DNA from 2 places in the Rhizobium sp. P2_G2 genome. Region 2 is predicted to be linked to the other one. Evidence: riboswitches for the same ligand, from Rfam matches in the RefSeq annotation. Region 2 holds a riboswitch; the other holds the start of a gene.
What was found. A riboswitch is a leader RNA that binds a small molecule or an ion and turns the genes downstream of it on or off. The one in region 2 is predicted to bind FMN.
Positions count from the first base shown of each region.

Region 1: another riboswitch for FMN. It lies ahead of AC1D06_RS20970 (6,7-dimethyl-8-ribityllumazine synthase); the one in region 2 lies ahead of ribB (3,4-dihydroxy-2-butanone-4-phosphate synthase).

Region 1 is NZ_JBFUFF010000030.1:42,195-48,270, forward strand. It holds gene lon (endopeptidase La) at 1-2,326, shown strand, start outside; gene hupB (DNA-binding protein HupB) at 2,522-2,797, shown strand; gene AC1D06_RS20970 (6,7-dimethyl-8-ribityllumazine synthase) at 3,072-3,593, opposite strand; FMN riboswitch at 3,678-3,823, opposite strand; gene AC1D06_RS20975 (hypothetical protein) at 3,908-4,405, opposite strand; gene AC1D06_RS20980 (nucleotide-binding protein) at 4,598-6,076, shown strand, end outside.
Region 2 is NZ_JBFUFF010000003.1:127,586-133,661, forward strand. It holds gene AC1D06_RS04240 (ribbon-helix-helix domain-containing protein) at 1-253, opposite strand, end outside; gene ribB (3,4-dihydroxy-2-butanone-4-phosphate synthase) at 440-1,057, opposite strand; FMN riboswitch at 1,167-1,315, opposite strand; gene AC1D06_RS04250 (SDR family oxidoreductase) at 1,407-2,189, opposite strand; gene AC1D06_RS04255 (SDR family oxidoreductase) at 2,455-3,243, opposite strand; gene AC1D06_RS04260 (sugar ABC transporter ATP-binding protein) at 3,264-4,742, opposite strand; gene AC1D06_RS04265 (substrate-binding domain-containing protein) at 4,763-5,692, opposite strand; gene AC1D06_RS04270 (ABC transporter permease) at 5,805-6,076, opposite strand, start outside.

The sequences.
Region 1 (6,076 bases), on a different contig from region 2:
CCTGTTCGTCGGCCGCGAGAAGTCCATCCGCGCTCTCGAAGAGGTTATCGGCACTGATCGGCAGATTCTGCTCGTCACGCAGAAGAACGCCACGGACGATGATCCGCAGCCATCGGCTATTTTCGACGTCGGCACGGCTGCCAACGTCCTGCAACTGCTCAAGCTCCCCGACGGCACCGTCAAGGTTCTGGTCGAAGGCCGCAGCCGTGCGCGCATCGAAGAGTACACTGATCGTGAGGAATTCTACGAAGCCGCCGCCGTCGTGCTGGCCGAGCCGGAAGAGGATGCCGTCGAGATCGAGGCCATGTCCCGTTCCGTCGTCTCCGAATTCGAGAACTATGTGAAGCTCAACAAGAAGATTTCTCCGGAAGTCGTCTCCGCCGCCGGCCAGATCGATGACTATTCGAAGCTCGCCGACACGGTCGCTTCGCACCTATCGATCAAGCTGACCGACAAGCAGGAAATGCTCGAAACCGTCTCCGTCAAGGGCCGCCTGGAAAAGGCGCTCGGCTATATGGAAGGCGAGATCTCGGTCCTGCAGGTCGAGAAGCGCATCCGCTCGCGCGTCAAGCGCCAGATGGAGAAGACCCAGCGCGAATACTATCTCAATGAGCAGATGAAGGCCATCCAGAAGGAACTGGGTGACGAGGAAGGCCGTGACGAAATGGCCGAAATGGAAGCGCGGATCGCCAAGACCAAGCTTTCCAAGGAAGCCCGCGAAAAGGCCGATGCCGAATTCCGCAAGCTCAAGCAGATGAGCCCGATGTCGGCGGAAGCCACCGTCGTGCGCAACTATCTCGACTGGCTGCTGGGCCTGCCCTGGGGCAAGTTCAGCCGCATCAAGACCGACCTGGCCAATGCCGAAAAGATCCTCGACCAGGATCATTTCGGTCTCGACAAGGTCAAGGAGCGCATTGTCGAATATCTCGCCGTCCAGGCCCGCTCGACCAAGATCAAGGGCCCGATCCTTTGCCTGGTTGGTCCTCCCGGCGTTGGTAAGACCTCGCTTGCCAAGTCGATCGCTAAGGCGACCGGCCGCGAATATGTCCGCATGGCGCTCGGCGGCGTGCGCGACGAGGCTGAAATCCGCGGTCATCGCCGCACCTATATCGGCTCCGTGCCCGGCAAGGTCGTGCAGTCGATGAAGAAGGCGAAGAAGACCAATCCGCTCTTCCTGCTCGACGAAATCGACAAGATGGGCATGGACTTCCGCGGCGATCCGTCCTCGGCCCTGCTCGAAGTGCTCGATCCGGAACAGAACTCCACCTTCATGGATCACTACCTGGAAGTGGAATACGACCTGTCGAACGTGATGTTCATCACCACCGCCAACACGCTGAATATCCCGGCGCCGTTGATGGACCGCATGGAGATCATCCGTATCGCGGGCTATACCGAAGACGAAAAGCTGGAGATCGCCAAGCGGCATCTGCTCTCCAAGGCCATGCGCGACCACGCGCTACAGCCGAAGGAGTTCACGATCACCGATGAAGCGCTGATGGAAGTCATCCGTGCCTATACGCGGGAAGCCGGCGTCCGCAACTACGAGCGCGAACTGCAAAAGCTCGCCCGCAAGGCGGTCACCGAGATCCTGCGCAACAAGGTGCTGTCGGTCGAGGTCACCAAGGACAACCTGGCGGGCTATCTCGGCGTGCCGAAGTTCCGTCATGATGAAGCCGACAAGGAAGACCAGGTCGGCGTCGTCAATGGTCTGGCTTGGACCGAAGTTGGCGGTGAGCTGCTCACCATCGAAGGCCTGATGATGCCCGGCAAGGGTCGCATGACCGTTACCGGTAATCTGAAGGACGTGATGAAGGAATCGATCTCTGCGGCCGCATCCTATGTCCGCTCGCGGGCGCTCGATTTCGGCGTCGAGCCGCCGCTGTTCGAGAAGCGGGACATCCATGTCCACGTTCCCGACGGCGCGACCCCGAAGGACGGTCCGTCTGCCGGTATCGCAATGGCAACGGCCATTGTCTCTGTCATGACCGGCATTCCGGTGCATCACGACGTGGCAATGACGGGTGAGATCACCTTGCGCGGCCGTGTGTCGCCGATCGGCGGCCTGAAGGAAAAGCTGCTGGCGGCTCTGCGTGGCGGCATCAAGAAGGTGCTGATCCCGATAGACAACGCCAAGGACTTGGCCGATATCCCGGCCAATGTGAAGAACAATATGGAGATTGTTCCGGTCTCGCGGATGGGCGAAGTGCTCGAACATGCGCTGCTGCGCCAGCCGACGCCGATCGAATGGGACGAATCTTTCGACACAGCGACTGCCAAGGCAGCCGCTGCCACGGACGATGCGGGCGTCGCGATAGCCCACTAAACTGTTCTTCGTGCCAGAATGGCGCAAAAAAACCGATGGCCGGTCTCCTGACCGGCCATTTCTTTATGGAAAACAGCGTAAAAAGGCTGGATTTGCCGGGTTTTTGCTGTATCAGAGTTGCGGCCGGGCCACCGATAATTAATGTGCCCAGAATTATACGATTCGTTTCAAACCAACTACGAAAGGGGTGGAAACATGAACAAAAGTGAACTCGTTGCTGCAGTCGCCGAAAAGTCTGGTCTCTCCAAGACCGATGCGGCCTCTGCCGTCGATGCGGTGTTCGATACCGTTCAGGACGAGCTCAAGAAGGGCGGCGACATTCGCCTCGTCGGTTTCGGTAATTTCTCCGTGACCCGTCGCGAAGCGTCCGTCGGCCGCAATGTTTCGACCGGTGAAAAGGTTGATATCCCGGCACGCAACGTGCCGAAGTTCACGGCCGGCAAGGGCCTCAAGGATGCCGTGAACGGCTGACCCTATCAGAGCCAGTAGGCCCGAACAAAGCCCGGCGCACTCGCGCCGGGCTTTGTTTTTGGTCAAAGAACTTTGGTGTTCGGGGGCACCCCCCTCCGCCCTGCCGGGCATCTCCTCCTCAAAGGGGGAGATTGGCTGGGGGGCACGCTCTTCGCACCAATTCAGGTGTTGAGATCAGGGCGAGTGGTCGCCGCGGGTCGATCTCCCCCCTTGAGGGGGAGATGCCCGGCAGGGCAGAGGGGGGTAACACCACCCACCACCCGCTAAAGCAGCCTCAAGCCGCTTGCGCCACCGTCGGAACGACCGCAACGTCATAGGTCGGATCGGTCACCGCGATCGCCGCTGCCGCGACCTCGCGGCCCTTCTGGCGGAAATGCGACAGGAAGAATTCGCGGTGGTCCGGATGCTCATGAAAATGGTGCGGTGTCAGCACCGCCGACAGCACCGGCACATTCGTGTCCAACTGCGCCTGCATCAACCCGTTGATCACCGCGGCGGCGACAAATTCATGCCGATAGATGCCGCCATCGACGACAAGTCCGGCAGCGACGACGGCGCCGAATCGGCCCGAAGCGGCGAGGCGCTTGGCCTTGAGCGGGATTTCGAAGGCGCCCGGCACTTCGAAGAATTTCAGCTCATAGCGGTTTTCGCCGACGGCGAGCATGGCGGCCTCGAAGGCCTCGCGCGCCTGGTCGACAATGTCCTTGTGCCAGCAGGATTGCACGAAAGCCACGCGGATGGGCGGCGTGCTGCGCTCGGCGGGGCGGAGGATGGTCTGGGTATTTTCTTGATCCACGTTCGGGTCCTTTCTTTGCCACAACATGAATCAGGGCAAGCGGACGCCAAACATACGCCCACGCAAATGCGCCGACGTTCAGGCTCCCGATCTCTTTCATCCGGACTATACCGTCGGCTTCGGAATCGCACCGAATCTGCTGACCTTGCCGTTTCCGGAAAGCGCTCGCGGGCTTGCGGACCGTTCCGCTTACCGCCGGTGGGGAATTGCACCCCGCCCTGAGATCACACCTTACGTTTTCGCAAGGTAGTCTACAGATATTGTGTATTTTCACGCTTGGCAAGGGGTGGATGCGAACGGCGCGTCAACTGCCTTCACGATTTCTTTCTGCTATCTTGCCATTCTCGAAAGCCCATGACCGCTGCCATCGTCAGAAATGCAAGTGTCAATGCGGCAAAGCCGACTGTGAGTACCGGTTCGCCTATCGAGGGGCGCTGCTTGCGGATCGACAATGTCTCGAATGACCTGTCGATGAGAGCGCTGTCGCTGCCACGAGCGCGCTCGGGAAACCGTCGCTTATATGTTGCCAGTGTGTACCAGCAGGCCTTGATCACCCGGTCGCCGCGTCCGGATGCTCGATTGTAACCCTGGACGTAGTCTGTTCCGAGCGCACCCCGCTTCTCATCACATGCCACAGGAAGGAGATAGGATCGAGGATCGAAGTTCCTGAGAAATTCTGCGAGCAACATTTCCTGCCGTATGTCGGAAATTCCGATCGACAGGAATGGCAGCATAACGATCGGGTAGATCAGGAGAACGGGGCGGACATATTTCCGGTAGGTCTCCTCGGGGAATATGCGGGAAGGGGACATGACAGGGATCGGGCTGGAGGCGATACGTCTACGTAGTGTAGACAAGCGACGTTAGAAATCCTTTCCACCAGAAATTATTTCCTTCCGTCCTGTAACCCACCAGATGCCGGCTTGCGCAGCCGATCTTGATTGCGCCGCAACCCCGCTCTATACCACCTGCGCCTACCATCACTGACCTCACAGGGTGCCTGCTTGACCGATTCGGCCGCGACCAATCCCGATATTCATGTCCTCGAACAATTGCTTGCCGTCGGGCGCCGCCGCTGGAAATCGCTGCTGCTGTTCATCCTGGCTGGCATTGTCCTCGCCTTTCTCTATGCCGAGAGCCGGGCGCCGCAATATTCCGCCTCGGCCGCCGTCATGGTGCGTTCCGGTTTCGCCGCCGACCCTGTGCGGCCGGGCATCGAGACGATCACGCCGGAGGAAGAGGGCCAGTTCCTCAGCCAGCTCGAATATATGGAATCAACGACTGTCGCCGCCCGTGTTGCCGACAAGCTGAAACTGACCGACGACCCTGATTTTGCTCGCCCGGCATTGTCTGGTTACAAGCGCCTGATTGCTGTGGCCAGGCGGCTGGCGCATCTCGGTGCAGCCGACAAGGCGCAGCCGGGGCTGAAGCTCGACCGCGACCAGGTGATTGCGCAGTTGCGGGCCAATGCCGGTGCCGCGCGTGTCGGCCGCACCTATGTGGCGACCATTTCCTATATCCATCCCGATCCTGCCGAGGCGCAAAAGATAGCGCAGGCCTTTGCCGAGGCTTTTCGCGAGACGCTGGCTGACGCCAATGAAGCGGCCAATGCCAAGGTCCGCGTCGCGGTTGAAGCCGAGCTTGCCAAGGCGACGCCCGAGACCAAGGCGGCGCTGCAGCAGAAATATGAGGATACGCTGATCGAGCGCGCTGTTCCCGGCGTCGATGCGGTGGTGATCACCGATGCCCGCAAGCCGGCCGCGCCGAGCTCGCCGCGCAAGCCCTTCATCCTGGCCATTGGCGCGGTGTTGGGCGCTGCCCTTGGCTGCTTGGTTGGCGGCTGGAGAGAGATGAAAGACCATGGCGTGCGCGATGGCGACCGGATGGCGCGCAGCCTCAAGACGCGTTTCCTTGGTTATATTCCGGCCATGGCCGTCGACCGCAAGCCCGGCAGCATCAGCGCCAACAATCTGACATTGCCTGCCGGCGCGCGGCTGGCTGCGTCAGAGCCATTTTCACGCTTTAGCGAGGTCGTGCGTGCTGGCGCCGTCGCCGCCCGGGCCGGCCGCTTGAGCTCGGTGATCGGCGTCACATCCGTTCTGGCGGGCGAAGGCAAGACGGGCTTTGCCGCCAACCTTGCGGCCCATCTCGGCAATCAAGGCCTTCGCGTGCTTTTGATCGACGCCGATGTCCGCCGCCCCGAACTGTCGAACTGGCTGGCGCCCGGTGCAGAAATGGGCATTGTCGATACGCTGCTGCAGAACAAGCCGCTGACCGAAACCGGCCTTTACGATTCGCGCAGCAATGTCACCTTTCTGCCGGCCGCGCTCAATGGCCGCGGCGTCGAGCCGGCCGGCCTGTTGTCCGGCTCGCAAATGCGCGATCTGATCGTTTCACTGCGTGGCCAGCATGAGGCCATCATTCTCAATCTGCCGCCGCTGACGACGGCTGCCGATGCCGCTGCGGCCGCTCCGATCGTCGAT
Region 2 (6,076 bases):
CAAGGTCTTGCAGCGCCTTCATGTCGCTATCAAAGTCACCGCTGGAGGCAAAGACGCGGCCTGCAGCCAGATCGCGATAGCCGGCAAGGATGGCCTCCTGTTCGGAGTTGGCGCCACGCCGTTCCATATCGCGGCGGATCAGGTCGCGGATATATTCGCTGGGCGTTTCATAAAGTCCCTCAGCGCCGACCATCCGTTCGACGAAAGCGGCCAGAGGGCCAGACAAGCGGGCGTTGATGCGGGTTGAAAGCAATGGGACTCTCCTTACCGGTTTCTGCCGATATAGCATTTGTCGCCATAAATGACAAATCTGTCGCCAATATTGCGACAACATCCACGGTTGAGATGAGGCTTGCTGTGGCCTCCAAAGGAAAACCCGGCGTCAGCGACTGGCTGCACATCCTATCTGCAGCCAGTCGCAAGCAACACCGCTATCCGTTCACGCCGCCTGGCTGAACTCGACATAGGCGATCAGGTCTTCGATCGTGACGAGCAGCAGGTTATGACGCTCGGCGAACTTCTCGAGATCCGGCAGCCGGGACATCGTACCGTCGTCATTCGCCACTTCGCATATGACGCCGGATGGCTTCAACCCGGCAAGCCGCGCCAGCTCGACAGCCGCCTCGGTGTGGCCCGGACGGGCGGCAACACCCTGGGGATGGGCGCGCAACGGAAAAATGTGCCCCGGCCGGGCAAAATCTTCCGGTCGGGATTTCTCGTCCAGCAGCGCGCGAACCGTCGCTGCCCGATCGGCAGCGGAAATCCCGGTGGTCGTGCCGGGGATGTAATCAACGGAGACCGTAAACGCGGTCTTCAGCGATTCCGTGTTGTTGGCGACCATCAGAGGGATATCGAGGGCATCCAGCCGTTCGCCCTGCATGGCGACGCAGACGAGACCGCGCGCATGGTTCATCATGAAAGCGATGTGCTGCGGCGTCACCGCTTCCGAGGCGACGACGATATCGCCTTCGTTTTCACGATCCTGATCATCGACGACCACGACCATTTCGCCACGAGCGATTGCGCGAACCGCGTCTTCGATTTTTGCAAAACTCATTCTTCTGCCTTTCAAGGGTGTGCCTCGCGGCACGGTCCAGCACATCGAAAGATGCGCCCATTTTCCCTTGGGCGAACAAGCGACACTGCTCCCGGTCAGGAGCATAGCCACGTGTCCTCTTCCATCCGGACTATACCGTCGGCCCCGGCATCTCACCGGGTCTGCTGACCTTTCACCTCGACGGCGAAAGCGCTCGCGGGCTCCAGGACAAGTCCTGATACCGCCGGTGGGGAATCTCACCCCGCCCTGAGAACATCTGAAACATAAGCGCGACGCATACCGGATTTCAAGAATGAATCCGCCAACCATTGTCCGGAATGCGCAAAAGCATTCCGGATCGCAACAATATTCACGACATGATCAGGCCGCCATCGACATTGATCGTCTGCCCGGTGATGTAGGCGGCATCATCGCTGGCGAGGAACGTCACCAGACCCGCGACGTCGTCGCCGGACCCGGCGCGCTTCATCGGAATGTTCTGCACCCATTCCTTCATCAACTCGCCCGGCTGATAATTACCGAGCAGCTTGCCCCAGGCTTGGTCGTTATAGGCCCACATGTCGGTTTCGATGATACCGGGGCAGAAGGCGTTGACGGTGATGTTCTCGGTTGCCACTTCCTTGGAGAGGCTCTGGGTGATCCCGACCACGCCCATTTTCGAAGCCGCATAGTGCGGCGTGAAAATAAAACCTTGCCGCGCCTGGCCGGATGCGGTGCTGATGATGCGCCCGCCCCGCTTATGCTTGCGCATGCGCAGGATTGCCTCGCGCGCGCAGAGGAAAACGCCCTTGGTGTTGACGAGCATGACCTTGTCCCATTCGGCCTCGGTCATGTCTTCCAACCTGGCAATCGTGATCACGCCGGCATTCTGGATCGAGACGTCAACGCCGCCGAAAGCCTCTTCCGCGCGGTCGTAGAGAGCAACGACGCTTCCGGCATCCGTGACATCGCCGACGAAGGAGATGCTTTTGCCGCCGTCCGCCTTGATCGCATCGGAGACACCATGAACGCTGTCTTCATTGGCCGAGACCACGACATTCGCGCCCTCGCGGGCGAAGCGCCTGGCAATTGACGCGCCAATTCCACGGCTGGCACCGGTGATCACCACCGTCTTTCCGTCAAAGCGGGACATTGCGTTCTCCTTTTCGATTGATTGAACCGTTGGACGGCACGTGGCTGATAGTGCCGGTCAAGCGCCCGGATCCAGGCGCTCAGGGCATCGACAACACCGGCGCAATCGGCGGCTTTCAGCCTCCGCCGATCAGCTTGAAAGGGGGATGACGACCACGCTGCAATCAGAGCGGTCCGCCTTGGTCGTCATCGCCATGACCTCTGCTAGGGAGAATGAGAGGCCATTCATTTCCAGTTTCCGGCAACGCGCTTCCGGCGCGCGGCGATCACCAGCAGCAGAACCCGCCGTCGACCAGCAGGTCGACACCGGTGACAAAACTCGCGGCGTCGGACAGGAGGAACACCGCGGGACCGACCATCTCGTCGACATTGGCCATCCGCTGCATCGGCGTCTGTTCTTCAAACTGCTTGGTCTGGTGCACCATTTCCGGCCGCGTGTTCATCGGCGTCGCGGTATAGCCGGGCGAGATGGTGTTGACGCGGATGCCGCGTCCCACCCATTCCATCGCCATGGACTTCGACAGGTGAATGACGCCGGCCTTCGAGGCGTTGTAATGGCACTGGCTCAGGCCACGATTGACGATCACGCCCGACATGGAGGCGATGTTGACGATCGAACCCTTGCCGTGCTTCAGCATCGCCCGCGCTTCCGCCTGGCAGGAGAGGAAGACGCCCTTGAGGTTGATGTCCATCAGGGTCTGATATTGGTCTTCTTCCATGTCCTCGGCCGGATTGGCATTGGCGATGCCCGCGGCATTGACGGCAAGCGACAGCGCACCGAGGTCAGCCTCCGTGCGGCTGATCGCATCGGCCAATGCGGCCTTGCTGGTCACGTCGGCGGCGATCTGCACGGATTTCCTGCCCGCCTTGGCGATAAAGCCGGCGGTTTGCGCCAGGCCGTCATCGGTGCGGCGATCCATGAGCGCAACGTCGGCTCCACATTGGGCAAGGCCCATGGCAATGCGCTGGCCGATGCCGCTGCCGGCACCGGTGACGAGCGCCACATTGCCGGAGAGATCGAAAAGTTTCGGGGCGTTGAGCGTGATTTCGGCCACCACTCGTTCCTTTCATTGCATCAGATTGTCGCTAGTTCCATGACGGACACGTCGTTTGCCTCGGCGCGGTCGAGAATACCGGCCTGCTTGCCTTGCGCCAGCACGAGAATACGGTTCGAAATACCCAGGACCTCTTCCAGGTCCGAGCTGACGACGATCACCGCCACGCCGCTTTTGGCCAGGTTGACGATAATGTCATAGATGCCGGCACGCGCGCCGACGTCGATGCCGCGCGTCGGTTCATCGAGCACGACGACCTTGGGATCGCGCATCAGCCACTTGGCGATCACCACCTTCTGCTGATTGCCGCCCGACAGGTCCGACGCCGGCTGACCGGCACGGCCCTTGACGCCGAATTTGGCGATGGCTTTGTCGGCGAACCGGCGTTTCGCCTCCGCGGTGATCCAGCGGCGGCCAACCTGGTCGAGATTGGCATAGGCAAGATTCTCGCCGATCTGGTGCGAGACGATCAGCCCCTGCAGCTTTCGGTCCTCGGGCACCATGACGATGCCGTGCGAGATGGCGTCAGCGGGGCTTTTCAGCTTCAATTCCCTGCCTTCGAGCAGCACGCGGCCGGCGCTGATCGGATCGGCTCCGGTCATCGCTCGAACCAGTTCGGTGCGGCCCGCACCGATCAGGCCGGCAATACCGAGAATTTCCCCAGCTTTGACGTTGAAAGAAATGTCATTGAAGGACTTTTCCGGGGACGACAGGCCGATCACTTCCAAGACAGGCCGATCCTGCGGCACGGGGAGTGCGGGGAACATCCGGTCGAGCGGCCGCCCGACCATGCTCTCAACAATCCTGCGGACCGGGGTGGCGCTATCGGCAAATTCATTGACGCGCTCGCCGTCGCGCAGCACCACGATGCGGTCGGTGATCTGCTTTATCTCTTCCATGCGGTGCGAGATATAGATGATCCCCACGCCTTCGGATTTCAGCTTGCGCACCTGCTCGAACAGCGCTTCCGTCTCGGCACCGCCAAGGGCTGCCGTCGGCTCGTCCAGGATCAGCAGCCTGGCGTTCAAGGCGAGCGCCTTGGCAATCTCGATCAGCTGTTGATTGGCGGTCGAAAGCCCGGCGACCTTGCGCGTTGCCGGAATATGAAGGTTCAGGCGGGCGAGCTGCTCCTGCGCCCGCCGCACCATGGTCGCCCGGTCCAGCACGCCATTCTTCATCGGCCAGCGGCCAATGAAGACATTCTCAGCAATCGAAAGCTCAGGCAGAAGCTGAAGCTCCTGGTGGATCAGCACGATCCCCTTGTCGATTGCCTCTCTTGGAGAGGTCGGGGCATAGTTCTGCCCCAACCAGGTCATTGTTCCCTCGGACGGATCGCGGGAGCCCGCAATGATTCCCGACAGGGTGGATTTGCCTGCTCCATTTTCGCCGAGAAGTGCGACGACTTCTCCGGCGTAAATGTCAAGATCGACTTTCTTGACCACGTCCAGGTTGCCGTAGCGCTTGCTAATGCCCCGGAGTGTGAGAACAGGCTCAGCCATAACGTATCTCCCGTAGCCGATCAGGGATGGTTGGCGATGAAGCCGTCGACATTATCCTTGGTGGTCAGCGTCGCGTCCATCAACTGGATCGGCGGAACCTTCTCACCGGCGACGATCTTGACGGCATTGGCAACGGCGTCGCGGCCCATCTTCTGGGTCTGCTGCGTTGCCGTCACGTCGAAGACGCCGTTCTTCAGCGCCTTGAGTGCCGCAGTGTCGCCGTCAAAACCGCCGAGGGCAATCTTCTGCGACGGGTTGGCCACCTTGATCGCCTGGGCGGCGCCGAGGGCGAGCGCATCGGCTTCAGCAAAGACGATGGTCACGTCCGGGTTTGCCTGCAGCATGTTCTGCATGATCTGGAAACCCTCGTCCTGGCTCCAGATCTGCGAATATTGTTCGGCGACGACCTTGACGCCCGGATTGGCGGCAATCACTTCGCCACAACCCTTGCTGCGGTCGACTTCCGGCGTCGTGCCCTTCTGGCCATGGATGATGACCATCTTGCCCTTATTGCCGGCCTTGTCGATGATGTACTTGCAGATCGCCTTGGCCGAGGTCACGGAATCGGTCGCCAGGAAGGTGTCGCCGGGAGCGCCATCGGCGTTACGGTCGACATTGACCACCGGGATGCCGGCGGTGCGGGCGAGCTTGACCGGAACGGTTGCGGCAGCCGCACCAGCGGGGATGTAGATCAGGGCATCGATGTTCTGCGTCAACAGGTCCTGGATCTGGTTGACCTGGGTCGGGCCGTCACCCTTGGCATCGACGGTGACGACTTCGATGCCACGCTTCTTGCCCTCGTCTTCGACGGCCTGCTTGATCTGGTTGAAGAAATTGGCCTGCAGGTTGGCGACCGCGAGGCCGAGCTTCTTGACTTCCTTTGCCTGCACAGCGTTGAGCGAGAGGGCCAGTACGGCCGCCGAAGCCAGGAGAACACGCGCGAATTTCATTTTTTCCTCCGTTGGTTTGAACTATCCCGGGGGCTATTCCCTCCGTCCCGGGCCACTATCCGCTCCGTCATGGAGAGGAATTCTTCGAAGGGGCTGGCGGAGCCCCGTAATCTCAGGATCTCCGCTTGCGCAGCGTTTCAGCACCGACGGCGAGCACGATGACGATGCCGATGATCACCTGCTGCAGGAAGGGAGAGACATTGAGGAGATTGAGACCGTTGCGCAGGACACCTATGATCAGCACGCCGATCAGCGTGCCGCCGATGCCACCGGACCCGCCGGTCAGCGACGTTCCGCCGATGACGACAGCCGCAATGGTGTCGAGTTCATAGCCGAGGCCGCTGGAAGGCTGAACCGAGTCCAGCCGAGCCGCCAGAACGATGC